Linked DNA regions of Simiduia agarivorans SA1 = DSM 21679. The protein of the gene in region 2 interacts with the protein of the main gene of each other region in a pairwise test. Links are inferred from orthologs where the notes say so. Each region holds a gene or a part of one and is shown on either strand. Other genes may lie near its edges.

Evidence for each region. The genes of interacting proteins can lie anywhere in the genome.
Region 1: the proteins of M5M_RS01955 (region 2) and grxD interact in binary tests that used the Escherichia coli proteins (3 or more experiments, as listed by UniProt). The link is inferred for Simiduia agarivorans SA1 = DSM 21679 from one-to-one orthologs.

What each region holds. Positions count from the first base shown.
Region 1 is NC_018868.3:1,115,796-1,120,049, forward strand. The notes cover bases 113-3,023. They hold grxD (Grx4 family monothiol glutaredoxin), read right to left. Parts: upstream 1,775-3,023; coding sequence 1,451-1,774; downstream 113-1,450. Other genes in these bases: M5M_RS05025 (SLC13 family permease), read right to left, coding at 113-1,287; M5M_RS05035 (flavohemoglobin expression-modulating QEGLA motif protein), read left to right, coding at 1,970-3,023. Also shown: more of M5M_RS05025, read right to left, coding at 1-112; more of M5M_RS05035, read left to right, coding at 3,024-3,253; M5M_RS05040 (acetylornithine transaminase), read left to right, coding at 3,381-4,254. UniProt on the Escherichia coli protein: Monothiol glutaredoxin involved in the biogenesis of iron-sulfur clusters.
Region 2 is NC_018868.3:443,549-448,742, forward strand. The notes cover bases 999-3,921. They hold M5M_RS01955 (BolA family protein), read left to right. Parts: upstream 999-2,270; coding sequence 2,271-2,573; downstream 2,574-3,921. Other genes in these bases: M5M_RS01940 (OmpA family protein), read left to right, coding at 999-1,353; M5M_RS01945 (hypothetical protein), read left to right, coding at 1,350-1,820; M5M_RS01950 (hypothetical protein), read right to left, coding at 1,827-2,042; trhO (oxygen-dependent tRNA uridine(34) hydroxylase TrhO), read left to right, coding at 2,640-3,584; M5M_RS19260 (hypothetical protein), read left to right, coding at 3,598-3,921. Also shown: M5M_RS01935 (hypothetical protein), read left to right, coding at 1-668; more of M5M_RS01940, read left to right, coding at 619-998; more of M5M_RS19260, read left to right, coding at 3,922-4,878; M5M_RS01970 (hypothetical protein), read left to right, coding at 5,063-5,194. UniProt on the Escherichia coli protein: Transcriptional regulator that plays an important role in general stress response. Has many effects on cell morphology, cell growth and cell division. Acts by regulating the transcription of many genes, including dacA (PBP-5), dacC (PBP-6), ampC and mreB.

The DNA.
Region 1 (4,254 bases), 670 kb from region 2 along the record:
GATGGGCATCACATTAAAGGCAGCCAATACCATCACCGACAATATGGACAGAATTGCCAACGGCGCCTTATCCCGGCGGTAGGCCCGCTCCTGCACCGTGTTGAGCGAAATCATGTCGCCATTATCGGAAAATTTCTGGATCTGGCCCGCACTGCCCTCCACCAACATCACATCGCCAAACTGCAGTTGCAGATCATCCAGGTTGGATTGGATGTTTTCATCCTGCCGGTGCACCGCCAGGACGTGAATGCCGTATCGCGCTGTCAGGTTCAGGTCGCGCATTGGGCGGTCGCAATAACGTGAATTGCGACCGACAATTGCCTCCACCAGAATCACGTCGCGGGTGGCAATGGTTTCAAATTTTTCTTCACCGTTGGCGGTAAATTCCAACAGGCCATTTTCCCTTAGTTCAACGACATCCTGCATGTTGGTGTGCAGTATCAGTCGGTCGCCGGCCTGGAGTATGGTGCTGCGGGACGGCTCAGTGAGCTCTTCATCACCGCGGAAAATCCGCAACACCTGATTGCCGCTGTTGCCGTTAAGGTCTGCCTCGGCAATGGTCTTACCAATCATTGGCGAATGGTGAGGCACCATCAGATCGGTCATGAAGGTGCGGTCGCCTGACAAATTCAACTGATTAGTCAGGGTCTCCCGGTCCGGTAGCAGTCGATTGGCAAAGACACCAATAAACACCACGCCCACGCCTGCCATCACCAGACCCAGCAGAGTGATTTCAAACATACTGAACGGGGTCATCCCGTATTCGCGCGCGACGCCGTCGGCCAGAATATTGGTACTGGTTCCCAACATGGTCATGGTGCCACCCAGAATCGTGGCGTAAGACAGTGGAATCAGCAGTTTGGAGGGTTTGATATTGCGGCTGGTGGCGAGGGCAATGGCCACCGGGGTAAAAATTGCCACCACCGGGGTATTGTTGATAAACGCCGACATCACCAATGCCGATAACATCAGCATAATCAAGGCTTGCGAAGGACTGCGACCCGACACCGCTTTGATGCGGCTGGCCAGCCATTCCACGCAACCGGTGCGCTCCAACGCGGCCGACAAAATAAACATGCAGGCAATAGTGACCGGGGCACTGTTGCTCAATACGCCGAGTACTTCTTTGCTATTCAGCAAACCCGCCGCCAACAACACGGCAACGGCAATCCCCACGACCACGTCGGGGCTGAATTTTTCACGCACGAATGCATAAAGCATCCATGCCAGCAACGCCGCCACGAGCAGAAGCGCAAGAGTAGGCGAATTTTCGAGCAAGCCGCTCATAGGGACAAATGCACCAGTGCCATTCTATGGAGTGGGGCAAAATAGAGGATGGTGGTTATAAAGTCTAAGATTATTTGCTGCGGTTTATATAACCAAAAAGGTTAGTGAACACCAAAAACACAAAACCCGGCAAAGGCCGGGTTTTGGTACGAGCGGGAAATACTTACTGGGCCGCTTCGTCAAGCAAAGGCTTCAGTTCGCCCTTCTCGTGCATCTCGGTAATGATGTCACAGCCACCGATCAATTCACCCTTGACCCACAATTGCGGGAAGGTCGGCCAGTTGGCGTACTTGGGCAGCTCGGCCCGGATATCGGGGTTAGACAGGATATCCACATACGCAAACCGCTGACCACAGGCCATAATCGCCTGCGAGGCGCGCATCGAGAAACCACACTGAGGCGCGTTGGGCGAGCCCTTCATGTAAAGAATCACAGCGTTCTCTTCAATCTGCTTTTTAATGGTCTCGATAGTCTGATTTGTGTCCATTGGGCACCCCTGTAACAATTGAACTGCAACGAGCGGCCGTAATTCCTACCTGTCCGCTCAGGTATTGGCGCGCATTCTACAGGAACAAGGGAAGAAGTTGCACCGCTTTCTTTAAGTGGCAAAGCTACTATAAAGTAGCGCCCCTGAGCAGCTATTGTTTCATTTATTGCGCACGCATTTGCCACGGAGCCCCCTATGGCCGCCACACCCGAATACCTCGCCACGGTAAAGGAATTGTCCGACCGCATTGTCGAGGCGCAAAAGCCGATCCGCATTCTGGATGCCGTCAAATGGCGACTGGAAACCAAGCAGGCCTTCTTCAAAAACAAATGCAAAAAAGCGCCCGTCATCGGTGACGGCTACTACGAGGGAAATCCACTGGGATTTGACCCGCACGCCAAACGCAAAGAGTTCCATGACATTGAGCGCGACATCAATCGCCAGCTGGGGCAATTGAGTCCGGTAACCGGCATGATGCGCCGCGCCTGCCGGGAGTATCAGATGGTGGTGCGCATGCTGGAGGCACGTGGCCGCGACGAATTTGGCGATTTGTCCCAGGAACTCTACGGTTCCGCATCCGACGTATTCCATGTGGGAGACCCCACCGTTGCGGAATTGGGCACCAGCATGGAAGAAACGCTGGTCAGCCTGTTGCAGCATGATTCGATGACCGAAGACGATAAAACCATCGACGCCGATGCCGCGGTCGCCGAGCTGAATGCCCGCATGGGCCGCGTGTTCCCCAATGATGGCATCCGGGTGATGATCTCCGACGGCATTACCGCCGATGCAGCCGCCGGCACCGATTACATCAAGATCCGCAAGGGCGCCATGCTCAACAACAATGACATCGATGTGCTGGAAGCGCACGAGGGCTGGGTACATCTCGGCACAACGCTCAACGGTATGGCACAGCCCTACTGCACCTTTTTAGGCAAAGGCCAGCCCTCCTCTACCGTTACTCAGGAAGGTCTGGCGGTTTTGACCGAAATTATCACGCTGCGCTCCACCCCTTCGCGTCTGTATAAATTGATCAACCGGGTACGGGCAGTGACGTTGGCCGAGGATGGCGCCAATTTCATGGACGTGTTTCATTACCTGCGCGACAAGTCCCTGTCCGAAGAGGACAGTTACACCATTGCCAGCCGGGTCTTTCGCGGCAGCACGCCCGACGGCAAGCCCTTCACCAAGGACATTTCCTACATGAAAGGCTTTGTTCAGACCTTTAACTTTATGCGACTGGCGGTGGCCCAAGGCAAACTCGACAAGCTGCCGCTGTTGTTTGTGGGCAAAATCCAGTTGGAAGACATCAAAACCATCGACCAGCTGCTGGCCGAGGGCATTGTGTTGCCGCCTAAATTTGTCCCGCCCCACTTTGCCGACCTCAAAGGCCTGGCCAGCTGGCTCAGTTTCAGCCGCTTTATCGCCGCCCTGAACTTCCAGCAGGTGGAGTCGGACTACGCGTCCCTGTTATCGTAAGGCGATACGGACAAAAAATGTTCTTTCATCTATTGCCAAGCTGAAGCTACAACAATAGAATTATCTGCACTTTGAAACCATCAAAACCGCAGATTCTGCGGTTTTTTATTTCCAGAGAGGAAAATCCATGACCACACCGGCCCTGATGAACAACTATGGCGAACGCAAACTCACCATTGTGCGCGGCCGTGGCAGCCGCGTGTGGGACAGCAATGGCAAGGAATACATCGACGCAATCTCTGGCATCGCTGTATGCGGCCTGGGCCACTGTCACCCGGCGGTCACCGAGGCAATCAGCCAGCAGGCCGATACGCTGGTGCATATCTCCAATCTGTACAACATCCTGCCGCAGGAGCAGTTAGCAGAAAAGCTGGTTGCGCTGTCCGGCATGGACAAGGTGTTTTTCGCCAATTCCGGCACCGAAGCCAATGAGGCCGCCATCAAGCTCGCGCGCAAATGGGGCAACGCACAGGGTAAAACCTGCCCCACCATCGTGGTAATGGAGCACAGCTTCCACGGCCGCACCATGGGTGCACTGTCTGCGACCGGCAACAGCAAAGTCCAGGCAGGGTTTGCGCCGCTGGTGGACGGCTTTATCAGAGTGGCATACGACGATGCCGCAGCGGTTGAAGCATTGGCAAACAATGATCAGATAGTAGCGGTGCTGGTTGAACCGGTACAAGGTGAAGGCGGCGTGCACGTGCCCGCCCCCGACTACCTGAATAAATTACGCGCAATTTGCGATGCCAATGGCTGGCTGCTGATGCTCGATGAGATCCAGTCCGGCAACGGCCGTACCGGCAAGTTTTTTGCGTACCAGCACAACGGCATACTGCCCGATGTGGTCACCACTGCCAAAGGTCTCGGCAACGGTTTTCCCATCGGGGCCACACTGGCACGCGGTGCGGCTGCAGAGGTGTTTCAACCCGGCAATCACGGCACCACCTTTGGCGGCAATCCGCTCGCCTGTGCCGCGGCCTTAGCGGTGGTGAATACGCTGG
Region 2 (5,194 bases):
AAAACTTCCAGGCCCTGAACGACGCCGTGGGTAAGCTGTTGCACTGGCAGGAAAGCTACCGTCATGAACTGGATGCCTTGTTGCAAGCACAAAAAGCTAATGGCGAATTGTTGGACAAGGCAGCCAGTGCCTATGGCGACATGGTGGCGCACGCCGATGTATTTACCAAGGTGTCCCAATCACTGGGCGATATGTTGGCCGGGACTGAGTCACAATCGAAACAATTGGCGCATCACCTGGAATTACTCGCCGAAGTATCAAGTCGGGCCGCCGAGGGTTTGCCTGCCATGGGTGAAAAACTCCGGCACATGACCGACGAGCTGGCAGACAACCTGGCGCGCAGTCAGCGCGAAGTGAGTGAGAATCTGCAAGCGGCAACCCAGGCGTTGGCGAATACGTCGCAACAGGTGCATGCCACTCTGGCCGAGCTGGCCAGTGGTACAGACCAGCGGGTGGCTGATCATCTTGCCCGAATTGAGCGGGGACTTGAGCAGGAACTGGTGCAGGCACTCAAGACTTTCGGTTACCAGATGACGTCCTTGTCGGAAAAATTTGTTAACGATTACACGCCGCTCACCGAGCGATTACGCACATTGATTCAACTTGCGGAACAGGCCAATGGCAGTCGTACCGGAACCAAACCCAGAACTGGCGTCCTCGCCGACTGATTTTACCGAACAGGAAGAGCATTGGGTTTCTGTCAGCGATCTGATGGGCGGGCTCATGATGGTGTTTCTGTTGATTTCCGTGATCTACATGGTCCAGTTGGAAATTGAGTCGCGCAAAATAAAAGATGTTGCCATTCTGTACGATCGCTTGCGTACGCAACTGTATCAGGACTTACAGGCGGAGTTTGAAGCGGATCTGCCCCGTTGGGGGGCTGAATTGAACCCTGATTTGAGTTTGCGTTTTTACAATACGGAGCTTTTATTTGAACGGGGTGATTCAGATCTTAACCCTGCGTTCGCGGAAATTCTGGCCGATTTCTTTCCGCGTTACATCAGAATTCTCACCGCCGAACCCTATCGCAACGATATTCTGGAAGTGCGCATAGAGGGCCATACTTCCAGCGATTGGGGGCAGGGCGCACCGGTGGATGAGGCCTATATCAAAAATATGAACCTGTCCCAGGCGCGCACGCGATCGGCGGTGGCGTTTCTGTTGGCGTTGGACGCCGTGCAGACAGAAAAGGCCTGGCTGATCCGTCACCTGACGGCGAACGGATTGTCCTCCTCCAAGCCCGTTTTGCAAGCCGATGGCGCAGAAGACGAGGTGCGTTCGCGCCGGGTGGAATTCAGGGTGCGGACCGATGCGGATTCTCGTATCGCGACCATTTTGCAGGACGTGCGATGAACCTGCCGGACTTCGATAACTTTGCCCCGCTACAAGCACTGCGGGAAAAAATGCAGGCGGTGGCCCTTGGTCATTACGAGTTTTTTGACCCTAAACGCCATCTCACGGGAGACGAGCGTCTGGCGTTGGTTCAGGGGCTGCGCTTGCCACTGCAGGCGATCCGGCCTTTGGATGACAAAACCTTTGCGTTCAAAAACGCCCGGGTCATTCTCTGGTCCGCCGATGTGATGCAACAAAGCGTGTATCACCTGTGTTTTTGTGACCAGATGACATTGAGTGGCGATGTCGTGGTGGGAACCCAGCCGCCTGATGTCGCCCAGGTCTGTGCCGCCTGTCTGGATCATTTACAGTACGAGGGCCACAATTCACATCGTCACCGGCATCAGGATTACTATGCCCAGGTAAGGAAAAATTTCAGCGCGCAGGATTTTTTCAGCCGGTTTGTCCACTACCCGGTAGATGGTTAATGGTGTTCAGTGCACCGGGGTATCTTTGGCTTCCGTTTCCTGGGCTGAGTAAAACGCCACTATATCCTCGGTAAGCGAGCGGCCGACGGCGCGCCGATCTTTGGAGCGACGGCGTTTGCGGTGGTAGAGGTCAAATGTCATACCGGCGCAGCGGTCAGGGTCTTTTCTGCGGTCAGCGCCAGACCGGCGCTCCACGAACAGCGGTTTGTGTTTATCGTTCATTCCTACACCTAAGACAGAGTTTTTTTAGTTACACCTTGTCCTTGGTGTTGCCGTATCATACGTTTTTCCGGTTCCTAAACTGGTACCTGCGTCGCAATATTGGCGATGTGCGCGCCGTTATCGGGACGTACGGCATCGTAGTTGGTTCTTGCGTGCCATTATGCTGGCGACCCGCGGGGCTCCAGAGCCGGGTGATCGGCGGATTCATTGGATGTAACGAAGGTAGATATGACCAAGCAACAGCGTTTAATCGACAGCCTGACAGCGGCCTTTTCACCCTCCCACCTTCAGGTGGCAAACGAGAGTCATATGCACAATGTACCGCCCGGGTCGGAATCTCACTTTAAGGTGCAAATGGTTTCCGAGAAGTTCTCCGGTAAGCGTCCGGTTCAGCAACACCAGATGGTTTATGCGGCGTTGGGTAGTCTGATGCAGGAAATCCATGCGCTGGCCCTGCACACCTGGGCGCCAGAACAATGGGCTGGAGAGCAGGCGGCAGCCTCGCCCCAATGCCTGGGTGGCAGTAAGTGAGTTGTGCATTTATTGCTCAATCACTACAATGCGCGCCTTTTTAAGATTTAACCATTTGGTAGACCAATGACCGCCGTAGTTTGTGCCCTCTATAAATTTGTCACCTTGCCCGAATATGAATCGCTCCGTGAGCCACTGCGCCTGGAAATGGAGCGCTTGGGGGTCAAGGGCACCTTATTGCTGGCATCCGAGGGTATTAACGGCACGGTTGCTGGGTCCCGTGAGGCCATAGACGGGCTGTTGGCGTATCTGAAGGCCATACCGGCCTTTGCCGAGCTCGACTATAAAGAGTCCTATGAAGACGCCGTGCCTTTTTACCGTACCAAGGTCAAACTCAAGAAAGAAATCGTTACCATGGGCGTCGAGGGTATCGACCCGCGCCAGGTTGTGGGCACGTATGTTGAGCCTGAAGACTGGAATGCACTCATCTCAGACCCCGATGTGACCCTGGTGGATACCCGCAATTACTACGAGTATGAAGTGGGCAGTTTCAAGGGCGCTATCAACCCTGAAACCGAGAGTTTCCGGGAGTTTCCTTCTTATGTTGCAAAAACCCTCGATCCGGCCAAACACAAGAAGGTTGCCATGTTCTGTACCGGAGGTATCCGCTGCGAGAAGTCCACGGCGTTACTGAAGCAGCAAGGCTTTGAAGAGGTGTATCACCTGAAAGGCGGCATTCTCAAATATCTGGAAAAGGTGCCGGCCGAGCAAAGTCTGTGGAATGGCGAATGCTACGTGTTTGATAACCGGGTTACCGTGAACCACGCCCTGGAAAAGGGGTCGTTCGATCTGTGCCACGGTTGCCGCCATCCCATTACCGATAAGGACAAGCAGTCACCTCATTATGAGGAAGGGGTTGCCTGCCCCCGTTGCCACGATAGCCTCAGCCCGGATCAGCGCAGACGCTTCAGCGAGCGCCAGCGCCAGATCCAGATAGCCAAAGCGCGCAACGAGGCGCATATTGGCCGGGCACCCACCGAGCGCCAGCTCAAGTCGGGCCAGCGGGGCTGACGGCGCGGTGGCAGTGCGCTGTACGCTTCTTTGCCTGTCACTGCTGCTACTGAGTGCCTGCTCGGACCTGCCGGTTAAACATCCTTCCTGTTCAGATCTGTTACTGAAAGATCCCGTTTATGCGCCTGTGGACGCGCATGGGCGCTACGCCGTAAGCCGTTATCTGGCCTCCATTGCTGACGGTTCTGAGGCTTGGTGGGATTGGAGTGCTGCGATGGCAACCGAGGCTACCAGCGTGCACGACCAGTCCGCCGATTGTGCTTATGTCGGGCCACTGACGCTTGCCGGACATACACCCCGATACCCCGATGAATACCGGCTTACACTGAGGGCGTTGGGCGTTTATCCATTGACCCGGATTCCTTTTGTGATGGGGGTCGAGCGGGAGTTGATTAAAACCGAACAGCACTATTCGGCGTTTGCGCAGGCGGCGTTGAGCGATGAGCGTTGGTCGGTATTCGGTATGGATACGTCCTCCCTCGGGCTGATCGTCAGTAATCCACTGTTGGCGCCCCCGTTCAGACAGGCGTTAACGCAGGATGTATTGCGTCAGTTCGCCCCGCAATTTGCGGTTGAAAAGGGCGCTGATGTCTCACTGAACCGGCCCGGATTACCCGTGCGTGACCCGGCGGGCGAGTTGCAATGGCAGGCGCAACCGACCCTTTTGGTGTTCGCCTCCGTGGGCGAATTCCAGGGCCGGCAAACGCTGCAGTTAAACTATCAGGTGTGGTTTGCTCAGCGCCCCGCCAATGGCCGCTGGGACCCGCTGGCCGGCACGCTCGACGGCTTGCATTGGCGAGTGCATCTGGACCAGTCGCTGGAGCCGCTCGCGTTTGATGTGATGCACACCTGCGGGTGCTGGTATCAGGTTTTTCCGGCCTCGGGTTATCGCATAACTGCCGAGGACGGCTATTGGCAGGAGCCGGTGTATGTCGGCCCGTCGCTGAGCCACCCGAATCCGCTGTTACTGGTTACGGCGGATAGCCACAGTGTGGTGGGCGTCCGGGCGCCAATCGATAAGTATGAGCCGATGGCGGCTTTGCAGTTGGCACCCGCCATGATTGGCAGTAAACAAGGCCTCTCCCAGCGGGTTAAAGCGCATCGGCGTTTGTTCAATCCGCAAGGCTATATTCCCGAGTCCGGGCGACTTGAGCGCTATTTCTTCTGGCCCATGGGCATACCTTCCGCTGGCAGTATGCGGGCACCGGGACGCCATGCCATTGCGTTCACCGGCCGGCGACACTTTGATGACCCCAACCTGCTTGATCAGCTGGGGTTGGTGTCTGTCAGGTGAATTGTGGCGCATGTGGTTGAATTTGATGCCAAATTCAGGGACTCAGTTGGCGTGGTCGGCGCTGTTAGGCAAAGGTCTAGTATCGTCTTATGGGTATCTGTGGTCTAATGCCCCCACTGATAAGCGGTAGCCAGTTCGAAGGCGGTAATGTGACCCTGTGCGATCAGAAGGGAAGGTGGTATTGATGGACTTTGATGATTGGAAAGTGGGTGGCGATGGTCGCTCGGCTTCGCACCCGAGTGGGTTTACGCTCACCATTGAAGGAAACCCTAAAGATCCTTCGGCCGTAAATCCTGGCCGCTTTCCGCCCGGTTTA